Regions from separate parts of the Serratia odorifera genome, predicted to be linked through region 1. Evidence: riboswitches for the same ligand, from Rfam matches in the RefSeq annotation. Region 1 holds a riboswitch; each other region holds the start of a gene.
The links. Region 1 has a riboswitch for thiamine pyrophosphate ahead of thiM (hydroxyethylthiazole kinase). Riboswitches for the same ligand answer to the same signal wherever they lie in the genome.
Positions count from the first base shown of each region.

Region 2: it holds a riboswitch for thiamine pyrophosphate, as region 1 does, so the genes downstream of both, thiB (thiamine ABC transporter substrate binding subunit) here and thiM (hydroxyethylthiazole kinase) in region 1, are expected to answer to the same signal.
Region 3: it holds a riboswitch for thiamine pyrophosphate, as region 1 does, so the genes downstream of both, thiC (phosphomethylpyrimidine synthase ThiC) here and thiM (hydroxyethylthiazole kinase) in region 1, are expected to answer to the same signal.

Region 1 is NZ_JBGMUT010000007.1:127,515-131,266, forward strand. It holds gene ACCC84_RS17260 (MFS transporter) at 1-1,109, shown strand, start outside; gene ACCC84_RS17265 (GNAT family N-acetyltransferase) at 1,120-1,545, opposite strand; TPP riboswitch at 1,679-1,775, shown strand; gene thiM (hydroxyethylthiazole kinase) at 1,811-2,602, shown strand; gene thiD (bifunctional hydroxymethylpyrimidine kinase/phosphomethylpyrimidine kinase) at 2,602-3,402, shown strand; gene ACCC84_RS17280 (inhibitor of vertebrate lysozyme family protein) at 3,475-3,752, shown strand, end outside.
Region 2 is NZ_JBGMUT010000004.1:201,768-205,519, forward strand. It holds gene thiP (thiamine/thiamine pyrophosphate ABC transporter permease ThiP) at 1-695, opposite strand, end outside; gene thiB (thiamine ABC transporter substrate binding subunit) at 671-1,627, opposite strand; TPP riboswitch at 1,710-1,808, opposite strand; gene sgrR (HTH-type transcriptional regulator SgrR) at 1,846-3,507, opposite strand; gene sgrT (glucose uptake inhibitor SgrT) at 3,600-3,752, shown strand, end outside.
Region 3 is NZ_JBGMUT010000020.1:17,203-20,954, reverse strand. It holds gene nudC (NAD(+) diphosphatase) at 1-323, opposite strand, end outside; gene ACCC84_RS22940 (Rsd/AlgQ family anti-sigma factor) at 423-938, shown strand; TPP riboswitch at 1,046-1,170, shown strand; gene thiC (phosphomethylpyrimidine synthase ThiC) at 1,285-3,240, shown strand; gene thiE (thiamine phosphate synthase) at 3,233-3,752, shown strand, end outside.

The sequences.
Region 1 (3,752 bases):
ACTATGCACAACCGTTGCTGGATGCCATTGCCTCGGATTTCGCCATCGGTCTGGCAACGGTGGGGATGGTGATCACCGTGACGCAATTGGGGTGTGCGCTGGCATTGGTCTTACTGGTACCGCTGGGGGATCTGCTTAATCGCCGGCGTTTGCTGGCGGTACAACAGCTGCTATTGATCGCGGCGCTGCTGGCGGTGGGCTGGTCGAACAGCAGCGTGCTGTTGCTGACCAGCATGCTGCTGGTGGGGCTATTGGGCACTGCCATGACGCAGGGGCTGATCGCCTTCGCGGCTAGCCTGGCTGGGCCGCACGAGCGCGGGCGTGTGGTGGGTGCCGCGCAGGGCGGGGTGGTAATGGGGCTGTTACTGGCCCGCACCCTGTCCGGTACGCTGGCGGACATGGGCGGTTGGCGTACGGTTTATTTTTTCTCTGCCGGCGTGACGTTAATGCTGTTACCGATTTTGGCGCGTTGGCTACCTCAGCCGCGTAGCCCGGCTGCAACGCTCAGCTACTCTGCCTTGCTGCGCTCGATGCTGACGCTGCTGGTGCGCGATCGCACCTTGCAAATCCGTGGCATGCTGGCGTTGTTGATGTTCGCCGCGTTCAGCATTTTCTGGAGCGCCGTGGTGCTGCCGCTCAGTCAACCGCCGCATAATTTTAGCCATTCGGTGATTGGCGCGTTCGGACTGGTGGGGGCCGTTGGGGCGCTGGCGGCGGTGCGAGCCGGCCATTGGGCCGATCGTGGCCGAGGGCAACAGGCGACCGGGCTGTGTCTGGCTCTGCTGGTGCTTGCCTGGCTGCCGCTTGGCCTGCTGCATAACGGCATGCCGTGGTTGATTGTCGGTATTGTGGTGCTTGATCTGGCCGGGCAGGCAATTCACGTGCTCAACCAGAGCATGATTTTTCGTAGCGATGGGCAGTCGCACAGCCGGCTGGTGGGCTGTTATATGCTGTTTTATGCCGTAGGCAGTGGCGTCGGGGCGTTTGCCAGTACCCATGTCTTTGCGCTGGCCGGTTGGGTTGGCGTCTGTGGATTGGGCGCCGGCGTTAGCCTGTTCGCCCTGTTATTCTGGTGGTTGACGCTAGGATTGATGCCAAATAAAGCCTGAACGGCGGTCATTATCTGTTGGGCGAGTGCAGCAGATAATATTCTTCGTGGCCGTTACAACCAGTCGCAACGACGTGCCAGCCGTGCTTGTCATAGAAACGCAGCGCGGCCTGGTTGTTCACCAGGCATTTTAGCGAACCGGTGCCGCTGAACGTCTGTTCTGCCTGATGCAACAATGCGCTGCCGACGCCTTGCGGCGGCAGGTGTGGATCGACGTACAGGTTATGAATAAAATTCTCTGCGCGATGTATCGAGACAAATCCCAGCAGTTTGCCATCCTGCTCCGCGACCCAGATATCCTCTCCGAGCGTGGCGCGATCAAAATCCTCCAGACGGTAGCCTTGCGTATCACGCCAGGTAAAGGCGGCCTTGCGTGCGGCCAGGTAAAGCGTGCGTAGAAAAGGGCGATCGGTTTCCCGATAGGGTCTGATGTGCATAGCGGCTCCTGGTAACCTTCAACATTGTTAGGCTAGCCATTTTCTGATGGGGAAGTCCACCGCTATTCGTCGCCTGGGCGGCTTGCTTCAGCAGGCCAGTTCCCCTAAGCTGGCTTGCAGTAAAAGACACAATTTAAATGACTCGGGGTGCCCTTCTACGTGAAGGCTGAGAAATACCCGTATTACCTGATCTGGATAATGCCAGCGTAGGGAAGTCTCGATACCCAGCCGGTATCCGCCTTCTTGAACGCCGGTTGGGAGGATTATGATCGCTCGACCTGATGTATTCCCCGGTGCCCGCGCCGCGGCCAGCTTTAACCTGTTCAAACAGCACTCCCCATTGATTCACTGCCTGACCAACGAGGTGGTGCAAGCGCTGACGGCCAACGTATTGCTGGCGTTGGGCGCTTCGCCGGCGATGGTGGTCGAACCGGAGGAAGCCGCGCAGTTCAGCCGCATTGCCAACGGATTATTAGTCAATATCGGTACCCTGACCGCCGCGCGCGGGCAGTCGATGCTGGCGGCGATCGACGCGGCTAATCAGGCCGGTACGCCATGGGTACTGGATCCGGTGGCGGTCGGCGGGTTGCATTATCGCAGCGAATTTGCCCAGCGTCTGTTGGCGCTACGGCCGGCGGCGATCCGTGGCAACGCCTCGGAAATCCTGGCACTTGGCGGCGTGCAGGGCGGCGGGCGCGGCGTCGATAGCACCGCCGATTCGTTAACCGCGCTGACGGCGGCGCGTCAACTGGCGCAAACCAGCGGCGCGATAGTTGCGGTGACCGGTGCGGTGGATTATGTCACCAACGGCGTAGCCGACTGGGCAATCCCCGGTGGCGATATCCTGATGACGCGGGTGGTCGGCACCGGTTGCTCCCTGTCGGCGGTGGCGGCGGCGTTTTGCGCCCTGCCGGGCGAGCGGCTGGATCACGTTGCTACCGCCTGTCGGGTAATGTCGCTGTGCGGCGAACGCGCCAGCACACAGGCTCAGGGGCCCGGCAGTTTTACGCCGGCATTTCTTGATGCACTGTATCAACTGAACGCGGAGGCGCTGTGATGAAACGCATTAACGCCCTCACCATCGCCGGTACCGATCCCAGCGGCGGAGCCGGCATACAGGCCGATCTGAAGACCTTTTCGGCGCTGGGCGCCTATGGCACCAGCGTGATCACCGCACTGGTGGCGCAGAATACCCGTGGCGTGCAGTCGGTTTACAACATCGAGCCGCAGTTTGTCGCCGCGCAGCTGGATTCGGTGCTGAGCGATGTGCGTATCGACAGCGCCAAAATCGGCATGCTGGCCAACGCCGATATCGTGCAGGCGGTGGCGGAGCGCCTGCGACATTCTCCGTTGCCGTTTGTGGTGCTGGATACGGTGATGCTGGCGAAAAGCGGCGATCCGCTGCTGGCACCGGAAGCGGTCGACTCCCTGCGCCGTGAACTGTTGCCTCAGGTGTCATTGATTACCCCCAATCTGCCGGAAGCGGCGGCGCTGCTGGCCTCGTCACCGGCGCAGGATGAGCGGCAGATGCGTGAGCAAGGTCGCGCGCTGCTGGCGATGGGTTGCCAGGCGGTGTTGATGAAAGGGGGTCATTTGAGCGAACAGGAAAGCCCGGATTGGTTGTTCACCGCAGAGGGCGAACTGCGCTTTACCGCGACGCGGGTGGCGACCCGCCACACGCACGGTACCGGCTGCACGCTGTCGGCGGCGCTGGCGGCGTTGCGTCCACGTCATGCAAACTGGGCGGATACGGTCAGCGCTGCCAAAGATTATCTGCAACGGGCGCTGCAACAGGCGGACAGTCTGGAAGTCGGGCAGGGGATTGGCCCGGTGCATCATTTTCACGCGTGGTGGTAACTCAACTTTTCCCGTCGATTGTGGTCTGAGGTGATGCAGACTACGCTTTGAATTTAATGAGGGAGAATGACCATGACAGGAAAATATCAGCTTCGCTGCGCGCTGTTTGCGGCGTTGATCGGCGTCAGCGCCGGCAGCGTTGCTCAGCAGATTGTTACCACGTCGGATCTGATCCAGCAGCCGGGTTACCAGGCCAGCTGGCAGAAAATGGTAAAGGGGCAGAACGGGCTGCCGGACTGGGCGCGCAAGGGGGTGGGCACCTCAACGCCAGCAGAAACCCTCCGTTGGCAGGGCCAGACCTATGAGCTCGGCACCCTGTGCAAACCCCATGACTGCGCCAACAATTTTTT
Region 2 (3,752 bases), on a different contig from region 1:
TGGTAGATGGCCAATTCGATGGTGGTCGCCTGCGGGCCGCCGCCTAGTGACAGCACGGTGGCAAAGCTGGCGAAGCACAGCATGAATATCAGCGCGCCGCTCGGCAATATTTGACGACGTAATGCCGGCCATTCGACAAAGCGAAACTGCTGCCAGCCGTTCATGCCCAACTGGGCAGCCAGTTGGCGTTGTTCCACCGGGACGTTTTCCAATGCCTGCAACAATAATCGCGTCGCCAACGGCAAGTTGAAGAACATGTGTGCCAGCAGAATGCCCTGCAGCCCATATGGCGAAAACTGGTAGTCGATCCCCAGCCAGCCGCACAGTGTCGCCAGCCATCCCTGCCGTCCGTAGACGCTGAGCAGCCCGAATACCGCCACCAGCACTGGCAGCACCAGCGTCATGGCGCACAGCCGCAGCAACAGCGCGCGGCCGGGAAAGCGCCGGCGATATAACGCCCGCGCCAGCGCAATGGCCGGCAGCACGGAAATCAGCGCGGACAATAGCGCTTGCCAGAAGGTGAAGCGCACCACGTGCCATAAATAGGCGTCATGCCAGACGCCCGTCCAGTCACTTTGCGGCGCGTGTCGCCATAGCGAACCAAACGCCAGCGCGGCGACCAGCAGGATCAGACCCGCGGCGATCAGTCCCGGCCACAGCCAGGCGGGGATCAGCGGCTGACGGCGGTTTGCCATGTACGGATCCAGTTGCTGCGCTGTTTGGCTACCTCTTGCGCGCTGTATTGTAACGCGGTCTGCGGTACCGGCATCGAATCAAAGCCCGCCGGCAGCGTGGTCTTGATTACCGGATACATCCAGTTGCCGGTAGGAATGGTGTTCTGGAATGCCGGCGTCAGCATAAATTGCATAAACCGCTCGGCCAGTTGCGGGTGCTTGCCGGCTTTCAGTCTGGCGGCCACTTCGATCTGTAAGTAGTGTCCTTCGCTGAAGTTGGCGGCGGCATACATGTCTTGCTTTTCTTCGATCAGATGATAGGCCGGCGAGGTGGTGTAGCTCAGCACCAGATCGCCTTCACCCTTAAGGAACAGGCCGTAGGCTTCACTCCAGCCCTTGGTCACGGTGACGGTTTTCTTTGCCAGCTGTTGCCACGCCTGCGGCGCGCGATCGCCATACACCTTCTGCATCCACAGCAGCAGGCCCAGACCAGGAGTGCTGGTACGCGGATCCTGATAAATGACTTTCCACGGCCGATCGCTGCTGACCAGTTCCTGTAGGCTCTTCGGCGGGTTTTTCAACTTCTGCTTGTTGTAGACGAAAGCAAAGTAGCCGTAATCGTAGGGTACGAAAGTACGGTCTTGCCAACCGCCCGGAACCGTCAGGCTGGCGGTGTCGACGCCGCTTGGCGCGAACAGCCCGGTTTGCTCGGCGGCCTGCAGCAGGTTGTTGTCCAGTCCCAGTACGACGTCGGCCGGGCTGTTTTTGCCCTCCATCCGCAGTCGGTTAAGCAGGGAAACACCATCCTCCAGCGCGACGAACTTCAGTTCGCAGTCGCAGTCGGCCTCGAAGGTTTTTTTGATCGCCGGGCCGGGGCCCCAATCGGCGGCAAAGGAGTCGTAGGTGTAAACCGTCAGCGTTTCTTTGGCCAGCGCCGGTGCGGCCAGCAGCATTAACAGACAGGGCAGGTATTTTTTGATCACGTTGCACTCCTGGAATAAGGGGGCAAGGTCTCTGAGAAAGCAAGCGGGTTATCCGTTGGCGATGCTCAAATCCCTCCGCCGGTATTAGCCGGTTCAGGTTCGACGGGTTTGCTCTCAGCGGAAACTGTCTTCCGCACCCCGTTGAGACGGCGCTATTGTAAAGAGTCTGCGTCTTCGGCGAAAGACGATTATGCCTCCGGCGGTGCGAACCAGGCGGATTTGAAATCGAACCAGCCGAGGGTATTCATGCGCACCCCGCGCATGCTGCGCTGGCCATGCAATTGCAGCCAGTGGTGAAACAGCGGGTGCAGGTGATGACGGCTGACCAGGCGTTGGCAAAACTCTGCCAGCGGCAGGGTATTGTCGCGCCATTGCGTCGCGTCCTGATTCAGGTCTTCGCTCATGCAGTGCTGCATCAGCGGTAATTCATACAGCGTAGCAAACAGCGAAAACTCCAGCGGCAAGTAGAAATTGGCGCTGCCGAGCCAGATATCGCTGTGCGCTGCGCCCTGATGCCAGCGATCGTAATCGACGATTTGTACCTTCAGCCTGATGCCGTGCTGTGCCAGCAGCGGCTCAATGGCTTCGCTGATGGCATAAAATTCGGAGTGCTCGCTGTAGTAGGTGAGCGTCAGTTCGGTCAGACCTGGCGGCTTGCTTTGTTGTGCCAATTGGCGGTTGTGGTGCCAGCGCGGCAAAATGCCGTAGGCGGGGGACCAGTAGCGCTGATATACCGGCCCGGCATTACTTAGCAACGCAATCGGGTTGATCAGCTCACACAGCCAGCTGCGGATTGTCGGGTCGGCGGCCAACGCCGAACGCTGGTCGAACAGCAAAAAATAACAGCCTTCTTCCAGCCGGCTCTCCAGTTCGTTTTTGCCGGTGTCATCGGCTTGCAGCTGTACGCCGGAGTGTACCAACTCTTCGGTGACCTCCGGCAGCACCCAGATATTGACCTCGTCAATCAGTGCGCGAAAACCGAAATAATCGTCAAAGGCATGAATTTTCAATTGATTCTGATGATTGCGCACCACGCTGTAGGGGCCGGTGCCAATCGGATGGCGGGCGAAGTCTGGCAAGCTACGCCATTCGCGCGGCACAATCATCGCATGGACGCTGCCCAGCAGCCATGGCAGCCAGTAGTCCGGGCTGTGCAGATGAAGGTCGATAACATACGGCGTTGGCGAGGTGACGCGATCGAGGTGGGAAAACAGCGGCAGCGGCATCAGGCGCGTCAGCGACTGGATCACGTCCTCCATATCCAGTTCGCGGCCATGGTGAAAGTGAATCGCCGGTCGTAGATAAAAACGCCAGTGCAACGGAGTTAACGCCTGCCAATGGTGGGCAAGATCGGATTCCAGTTCCCCGTTTTCCTCATTTATGCGCGTCAACCCGCTGAAAATTTGCCGTGCCAGATGGGTTTCCGAGCGGCGTAGCGCCGATCCGGGCAACAGGTTGGACAATTGGCGGTAATACAGCACGCGCAGTATGTGCTTGCCCTGGCGGAAGCTGCGCCCCAGTTGGGAAAGCAGCATCTGGCGTACCACGTTTTTGTCGCCGACCAGCTGCACCAACTGGTCGATGCGATCCTGCTCCAGTAACTCCTCCGCCCGTTGCTGCTGTAGCGCCAGGCCGGTGTAGTGGAAGGTCAGCTGCGAACGTTTGCCGCGCCCAGCCTCCGCATGCCAGGTCAGCCAACCGGCCTGCTGCATCGCGCCCAGCAATGAGCGCACGTGGCGACGAGAGCAGCTGAGCACCTCCGCCAGTTCCTGCAAGGTGGTTTCGGTGGTTTCGCCATGGCAGCGTTGCCAGAGGCGGATGAATTGTTGCTGCAGGCGTGAGGTGGACATAAAAGAGGAACACTCCGCGGTTAACTCGTCAATTTATCTTTCCCTATATTACGCCGATAATTTTGTCAGATGAAAGCGCGGAGGTGCGGCTTATGAACCTTTTATTGACCAGACAGTTTTATCAGCGCTATTTCGCCGCCGTTGGCCGCCAAAAAGCCGATTGGCTGACGCTGGTACCGCCGCAGGCGCGTATGGAGATGCTGGCTCATCTCACCCAGTGGGATCTGCCGACACTGTCGGACAAG
Region 3 (3,752 bases), on a different contig from region 1:
CTCAGGTGCATTTGGTGGCCACAGTAACCGCAGAACTGATGCGAGCGGTAAAAATCGGCCAGTTGAACGCCACGCCCGGCTAGCTGGAACAACCCGCGATCGAGATCGAGCAGTTGCCGCACCGACCCCATCTCCTGCGGCATCGGCTGGCGCACCAGCCACACCGGCGCCCCCTCCCACTCGCCAATCTGTCGCCCCGAACGGCCGCGCAACCCGAGCGCGTCGGCAGTCCCAAACGGCAATTCACCGTTTGGTAACCAAAGTTTGCTTTCATGGCTGACTATCCACCAGCCATATTCGTTACCCGTTAATGCAAGTTCCATATCGTTGTTGCACAACCTCAGCTTCACTGGCACTCTAGAAATCGGTCTTGTTACATTTTCATAACTTACCGTTACTTTTTCTTACTTACGGAGTCAAAAATGCTCAACCACTTGGAAAGCCTGACTCAGCGCGTTGGTGGTAGTAATGAATTAGTTGATCAATGGCTTGAGGCGCGCAAGCAGTTACTCGTCGCCTACTGCACCCTCGTAGGGATCAAACCGAACAAAGAAAAGCATACGCCGCTGAATGAAAAAGCGTTGGAGAACTTTTGCCATAATCTGGTGGACTATCTCTCCGCAGGGCATTTTCATATCTATGACAGAATTATCAAACAAGTGGAAGGCGCAGGTAGCCCAAAAATGGCGCTGGCCACCCAGATCTATCCCAAATTATGGATCAACACCGAGCAGGTGATGGCGTTTCACGATCGCTATTCCGATATCGAGATCGACCAGGATCTGTGCCTGGAGTTTCATCAGGCGCTGTCAGACATCGGTGAAGTGCTGGCCGCTCGCTTTGCGCTGGAGGATCGTCTGATCCTGCTGGCGGCGGAGACCTGGCAGCAGGACAACCCCGACCCGGCCAGTAACAAAACGCTGTCCCATCCAGCCTGATTTTTCTTGCTGCCCTGGCGCGGCAGCACAATAACCGCTGGCCTCACGCACTCCATCCTGAAATATGCGCGTGAGGCTTGTAGTTTTTAAACGCCCTTCTATACTGGGGGCTCTTGTCGGAGTGCCTAGCGTCGCGCTTTTTTTAAAAGTCGGCCAGGCTGAGACCGTTAATTCGGGATCCGCGGAACCTGATCGGGTTAATACCCGCGAAGGGAACAAGAGTAATCAATCACCGCCGGCAGGCAGCCAATATTCAGCAATCGCCTGCCGATCGGCTAACATCGTTACTCCCTCCGAGCTCCAGACAAGCAATTTTCCCAACTCACCCGACTTGTAGGAATTTGCTATGTCTAATGTGAACAAAAACCGTCCTCGTAAAGAACAACGTGAAGAAGCGCAGCAGTTTATCGACAATCTGCAAGGCGTCGCCTTCCCCAATTCTCGCCGCATTTACCTCGAAGGCTCGCGACCGGATCTGCAGGTGCCAATGCGCGAAATCCAGCTCAGCCCGACGCTGATCGGCGGCAGCAAACAACAGCCGCAGTATGAACAGAATGAAGCCATCCCGGTGTATGACACCGCCGGCCCCTACGGCGATCCGCAAGCGCAGTTGGACGTACATCGTGGACTGAACAAACTGCGTGCCGGCTGGATTGACGAACGCCATGATACTGAAACGCTGAACGGCGTCAGCTCCGGTTTCACCCAGCAACGTCTGGCAGATGAAGGATTGGATCACCTGCGCTTTGAACATCTGCCGCAACCACGCAAGGCCCTGCCGGGCAAATGCGTCACCCAATTGCACTATGCGCGTGCCGGTATCGTCACGCCGGAAATGGAGTTTATCGCCATCCGCGAAAACATGGGGCGCGAGCGCATCCGCGGTGAAGTTTTGCGCCAGCAGCACCCAGGTCAAAGCTGGGGCGCCAACCTGCCGGAAAACATTACGCCGGAGTTCGTACGGCAAGAAGTGGCCGCCGGCCGTGCCATCATTCCGGCCAACATCAACCACCCGGAATCCGAGCCAATGATCATTGGCCGCAATTTCCTGGTCAAGGTGAATGCCAATATCGGCAACTCGGCGGTTACCTCCTCCATTGAAGAAGAAGTGGAAAAGCTGGTGTGGTCAACCCGCTGGGGCGCCGATACCGTGATGGATCTTTCCACCGGCCGCTACATCCACGAAACCCGCGAGTGGATCCTGCGCAACAGCCCGGTGCCGATCGGCACGGTACCGATTTACCAGGCGCTGGAAAAAGTGAACGGCGTCGCAGAAAACCTGACCTGGGAAATGTTCCGCGACACCCTGCTGGAGCAGGCCGAACAAGGGGTGGATTACTTCACCATTCACGCCGGCGTTTTACTGCGCTACGTGCCGATGACCGCCAAACGCCTGACCGGCATTGTGTCGCGCGGCGGCTCGATCATGGCCAAGTGGTGTCTGTCCCACCATCAGGAAAACTTCCTGTACCAGCACTTCCGTGAAATCTGCGAAATCTGCGCCGCCTACGACGTTTCCCTGTCACTGGGTGATGGCTTGCGCCCAGGGTCGATTCAGGATGCCAATGACGAAGCGCAGTTTGCTGAACTGCACACCCTGGGTGAGTTGACCAAAATTGCCTGGGAATACGATGTGCAAGTCATGATCGAAGGCCCGGGACACGTGCCGATGCAGATGATCCGCCGCAATATGACCGAAGAGCTCGAGCACTGCCACGAAGCGCCGTTTTATACCCTGGGGCCGTTGACCACCGATATCGCGCCGGGTTATGACCACTTCACCTCCGGTATCGGCGCGGCGATGATTGGCTGGTTCGGTTGCGCCATGCTGTGTTACGTCACGCCGAAAGAGCACCTGGGTCTGCCCAACAAGGAAGACGTTAAACAGGGCCTGATCACCTACAAGATTGCCGCACACGCCGCCGATCTGGCCAAAGGCCATCCGGGCGCGCAAATCCGCGATAACGCCATGTCGAAGGCGCGCTTTGAATTCCGTTGGGAAGATCAGTTCAACCTGGCGTTGGATCCGGCCACTGCCCGTGCCTACCACGACGAAACCCTGCCGCAGGAATCCGGCAAAATCGCCCATTTCTGCTCGATGTGCGGGCCGAAATTCTGCTCGATGAAAATTTCGCAGGAAGTACGCGACTACGCCGCCGCGCAAGATAAAGCCGCCGAACAGCAAGCTGGCAAACCGATTGAAGTGCTCTCCGGCATGGAGAAAATGTCCGCCGAATTTCGCTCGCGCGGCAGTGAGTTGTACCACAGCGCAAGCGCCTTGCAGGAGGACAACAATGGCTGATATCACCATGCCTTTTCCGGCGACGCCGCATCGCCTCGGGTTATACCCGGTGGTCGACAGCGTCGTCTGGATCGAACGACTGCTGGCGGCAGGCGTCACCACCATTCAGCTGAGAATCAAAGACTTACCTGAAGAGCAAGTTGAGGCTGATATCGCCACCGCCATCGCTCTGGGCAAGCGTTATCAGGCACGGGTGTTCATTAACGACTACTGGCGTCTGGCAATCAAACACCGGGCTTATGGCGTGCACCTGGGACAGGAAGATCTGGACGACAGCGATTTGGCGGCGATTCATCAGGCCGGACTACGCCTGGGAGTTTCAACCCACGATGATGCCGAACTGGCGCGCGCCAAGGCGGTCAAGCCGTCCTATATCGCGCTCGGGCACATTTTCCCGACCCAGACCAAAGATATGCCCTCCGCACCGCAGGGGCTGACCGAGCTAAAGCGCCACGTCGCCGGGCTGGCTGACTACCCGACGGTGGCTATCGGCGGGATTGGCATCGATCGCG